DNA from 2 places in the Dyella soli genome. Region 1 is predicted to be linked to the other one. Evidence: predicted binding sites of a transcription regulator. Region 1 holds the regulator's gene; the other holds the start of a gene.
The links. Region 1 encodes sigma-54, which starts transcription at its own class of promoters, with help from an activator protein. Its sites were predicted from a motif close to TGGCACGNGCNTTGC; they were not measured.
Positions count from the first base shown of each region.

Region 2: glnA (type I glutamate--ammonia ligase) is a predicted target of sigma-54. The motif match lies at 1,246-1,260, and genes of this name have one in related genera.

Region 1 is NZ_JBTFFU010000002.1:701,338-703,734, forward strand. It holds gene hpf (ribosome hibernation-promoting factor, HPF/YfiA family) at 62-385, opposite strand; gene ACXU4B_RS13500 (RNA polymerase factor sigma-54) at 664-2,142, opposite strand; gene lptB (LPS export ABC transporter ATP-binding protein) at 2,255-2,397, opposite strand, start outside.
Region 2 is NZ_JBTFFU010000003.1:64,632-67,028, reverse strand. It holds gene ACXU4B_RS14610 (LysR family transcriptional regulator) at 1-129, shown strand, start outside; gene ACXU4B_RS14605 (undecaprenyl-diphosphate phosphatase) at 184-981, opposite strand; gene glnA (type I glutamate--ammonia ligase) at 1,306-2,397, shown strand, end outside.

The DNA of each region.
Region 1 (2,397 bases):
TGGACGTGGCGGGGAACGGCAGGGAAGTGGCCCGCCCGGGGGCAGGGCGGGCCGGGAGGGATCAGCCGTAGAGGCGCTCTTCACGAGCGGCGCGCTGATGCTTGTCGCAGATTTTCTCGCGGTGTTTGCGCAGCTGGGTGACCAGCTTGTCGAACAGGACGTCAATGGAAACGTACATGTCCGCCTCCAGGGCTTCGGCGTGCAGCGCGGCACCCGAAACGGCAAGCGTGCCTTCGGCGCGCTGCTGCAGCTTGTTGACGGAAAGCACGATGCTCAGGCTGAGGATTTTGTCGTCGAGGCGGGTGAGGCGGTCGAGCCGGCTATTCACATGATCACGAAGAGCCTGGGTAACTTCGATCTGCTGACCGCTGAGCTGAACTTGCATGTTGCGCCTCCTCTGGTGCTTGCCGCTGGCGCGGCTGGGGTCGATGTGCAGGTCACGGGACTGCGGCCGGCACACCTTTGATGTCCAGGGTTTTTCGATGATGGTTCCGGTCTCCTCGCCCAAGGCTGGAAGGCAACTATGCACTTCCGGGTAATCGGCCGCGTTAGATGAGTCTTCACGCGGAGCGCACGACAGGTTTCCTTCAAGGAATCTCCCTGCCTGTATGGGGACGCCTTTTTTGCCGTCAAGTTCCCCGGGCCGATGGTCGCAGGCGCATGTCACCCGGCGCGCTGGCGCTCGCTGGAGCTCGGAATGCGCATGGCTTCGCGGTATTTGGCGACGGTGCGGCGGGCAACCTGAATGCCCTTGCGGTGCAGTTCCTCCGCGATGGCCTGGTCGGAAAGCGGCTTGCGTGCATCTTCGGCGTCGACCAGCTTGCGCAGCATGGCCTGGATGGCCGTGGCCGACGCGCTGCCGCCATCTTCGGTGGAGACGCCGCTGGAGAAGAAATGCTTCAGTTCGAAGGTACCGCGCGGCGTATGGATGTACTTGCGCGTGGTGACGCGGGAGATGGTCGATTCGTGCATGCCCACTTCCTCGGCCACTTCGCGCAGCACCAGCGGGTGCATGGCCTCGGGACCGTAGTCGAGGAAGGCGCTCTGCCGGCGCACGATCGCTTCGGCCACCTTGAGCAGGGTCTCCGCGCGCGATTCGAGGCTCTTGATCAGCCAGCGCGCCTCCTGCAACTGGCCGCGCATCCAGCTGGCGTCGGTGCCGCGGGCCTGGGCGATCAGCCCGCAATAATGCTGGTTGAGCCCCAGTCGCGGCTGGCAGTCCGGATTCAGGCTGACGCGCCAGCGCCCGCCGTCCTTGCGCGCGTAGACGTCAGGCGCCACGTATTCCACCGGCGTGACGTCGAGCGCGGCGCCGGGGCGCGGGTCGAGGCTGCGGATCAGCACGGCGGCGGCGGCGGTGTCGTCCTCGCTCGCGCGCAGCTTGCGGGCCAGGCGGGCGATGTCGTTGCGCGCCAGCAGTTCCAGCTCGCTGTCGACGATACGCATGGCCAGGTCGCGCTGCGGCAGCTCGGGATCGAATTGTTCCAGCTGGACGTGCAGGCAGTCGCGCAGGTCCAGGCTCGCCACGCCCGTGGGGTCGAAGCGCTGCAGCATGCGGCGCACCTGTTCCACCTCGGCGTCGCTGGCCGCCAGGTCCGCGGGCAGGGCGCCAATCAGCGAGTCCATGCTTTCGGTGAGATAGCCGTCGGGATTCAGCGCATCGATCAGCACGGAGGCGATGGTGCGTTCGCGCGTGCTCAGGTGCGTGAGGTTGAGCTGCCACAGCAGGTGTTCCTGCAGGGTTTCCGGCGCGGCGCTCTGGGGCTCGAAGCCATCCTCGTCGACATTGCTGCCATTGCGCGACGAGATGCCGCTGCCGGAGAAATCGATGGGATCCTCGCCCGCGCCGTCACCGTCGCTCCATTCGGGCGCATCGGCATCATCGACGGTGTCGCTGGCACTCGAGCTCGCGCTGTTGCCGGGAGGCAGCCCGTCGACCATGGAATCGACCGTCTCGCGGTCGTCGCCATCGACGTCGTCCGGGTTGTCATCGGAGAACTCGAGCAGCGGATTGCTTTCGGCGATCTGCCGCAGCTCAGCCTCAAGCTCCAGCTGGGACAGCTGCAGGAGGCGAATGGCCTGCTGCAGCTGAGGAGTCAGCGTAAGCTGTTGATTGAGTCGAAACTGCAGTCCGGGTTTCATGCCAGCCGGTTCGGATGTGCTCGAGGGTCATCGTAACGCTTGCCCCGGAGCCCGGCCATAGGTCAAACGCGAAATCGCGTATCACCTCCGGTTTATGGCTGTAGCGGCACCGTTACAGCTTGAATTCGCGACCCAGGTACACCTCTCGCACCTTTTCGTCGGCGAGGATATGGGCTGGCGTGCCGCGCGACAGCACTTCGCCGTCGTTGAGAATGTAGGCCCGGTCACAGATGCCCAGCGTCTCGCGCACGTTGT
Region 2 (2,397 bases), on a different contig from region 1:
AAGAAGCACCTGTCCGCCCGCGTGCAGGCCTTCATCGAGTGGGTGCGCGAGGTGTTCGAGCAGACCAGCGAGCCGGGCAAGCACAGGAAGCCGGTCGTGGCGGCGGTGCCGGAGCGCCTGAGCGCCTGATTGTTGCCAGACGACAGGAGCGCCATGCGTGCGCTCCTGTCGAACAGCGAGGGCTCAGGCGCCCGCCGGCATCAGCAACAGCAGGGCAATGCCCAGGGCGATGCGATAGATCGCGAACGGCGTGAAGCGGTGGCTGCGGATATAGCCGAGCAGCCACTTCACCGCCACGAAGGCGACGATGGCCGAGACCACGAATCCGACGCCGAAGGCGGTCCAGTCCTCGTGGTGCACGCCGCCTTCCTTCAGTACCTTCAGCAGCTCATAGCCGGTGGCGGCATACATGGTGGGAATGCCCACCAGGAAGGCGAATTCCGTCGCCGCCGCACGATTGCTGGTGCCAGCCAGCATCGCCGTGAAAATGGTCGCCGCCGAGCGCGAAGTGCCGGGGAAGATGCCCGCGATCATCTGCGCAATGCCCACCAGGATGGCCACGCGCCAGCTCACCTGCGTGCGATCGGGCTGGCGGGCGGCAAGGCGTTCGGCGGCGATCATCCACAGTCCGCCGATGACCAGCGCCCACGCCACCGGCGTCACCGCCTCGGGCAGCTTGAAGCCCAGCTTCACTGCGATGAAGCCGAGCACGGCCGTGATCAGGAATGCCACCAGCAGCTTGGCGAGGTAATCGCGGTTGGCCGGATCGCGCCATTGCGTGAACAACTGCCAGATGCGGCCCCAGTAGATGAAGGTGACCGCGAGGATCGCACCCGCCTGGATGCCGACGTTGAACAGGTCCGAGCGCTCGCCCAGGCCGAACTTTTCGGCGATCAGCAGGTGTCCCGTGCTGGAAATGGGCAGAAACTCGGTGATGCCTTCGATGATGCCAAGCAGGATGACGTTGATCAGGTCGCTCACGAAAACTCCGACGGTTGGCCGGCACCGGTTCCATGCCGGCGCAAAGCGGCATAGCTTACGGGACTGGCATGGCGTTTTCGGGGCGATCGGTCCGGGACGTGTCCTGTCGGCTCCGCGTGGCCGTCCCCGTCATGGCGGGACGGACGGCGCGGCAGTCTGTATGCACTCAAAAGGTGCATTCCAGTGTTTCATCGTAGTGCAACATGGCCGCGCCACGATGCCTTTTCTGCCATTAACTTATTGATAGTGAAAGAGGCTTTCGCTTGGCACAGGCCTTGCTCTGAAGCGTATCGTTTCCTCACCTTTAACCCGCCGAGGTTGTCCATGTCGTCCGCCGCCCAGAAAGTGCTCGATCTGATCCAGGAACACGAAGTCGAATTCGTCGACTTCCGCTTTGCCGACATGCTCGGCAAGCATCATCACGTCACGTTCCCGGCCCATGCCATCGACGAGGGCACCTTCGAGGACGGCAAGATGTTCGACGGCTCGTCGATCACCGGCTGGAAGGGCATCAACGAGTCCGACATGATCCTGCTGCCGGATCCGGATACCGCCTATATCGATCCGTTCAGCGCGCACACCCAGATGGTGCTGCATTGCGACGTGCTGGAACCGTCGACCATGCAGGCCTATGGCCGCGACCCGCGCTCCATCGCCAAGCGCGGCGAGGCGTACCTGAAGTCCACCGGCATCGCCGACACCGCCTTCTTTGGTCCGGAGCCGGAATTCTTCATCTTCGATTCGGTGCGCTGGCAGAACGACATGGGCCGCGTGTTCTACGAGATCGGCTCCGAGGAAGCCGCGTGGAGCTCGCGCTACAAGTACGAAGACAACAACACCGGCCACCGTCCGGGCGTGAAGGGCGGCTACTTCCCGGTCAGCCCGGTGGACTCGCTGGGCGACCTGCGCGCCGACATGTGCAAGGTGCTGGAGTCGCTCGGCCAGGTGGTCGAAGTGCACCACCACGAAGTGGCCAATGCCGGCCAGTGCGAGATCGGCGTGAAGTTCAACACGCTGGTGCAGAAGGCCGATGAACTGATGACGATGAAGTACGTCATCAAGAACGTCGCCCACCAGAACGGCAAGACCGTCACCTTCATGCCCAAGCCGATCGTCGGCGACAACGGCAGCGGCATGCACGTGCACCAGTCGCTTTCCAAGGACGGCACCAACCTGTTCGCCGGCGACCTGTACGGCGGCCTGTCGCAGACCGCGCTGTGGTACATCGGCGGCATCTTCAAGCACGCCAAGGCCATCAACGCGTTCGCCAACTCCACCACCAACAGCTACAAGCGCCTGGTGCCGGGCTTCGAAGCGCCGGTGATGCTGGCCTACTCGGCCCGCAACCGCTCGGCCAGCTGCCGCATCCCGTACGTGTCGAGCCCGAAGGGTCGCCGCATCGAAGTGCGCTTCCCC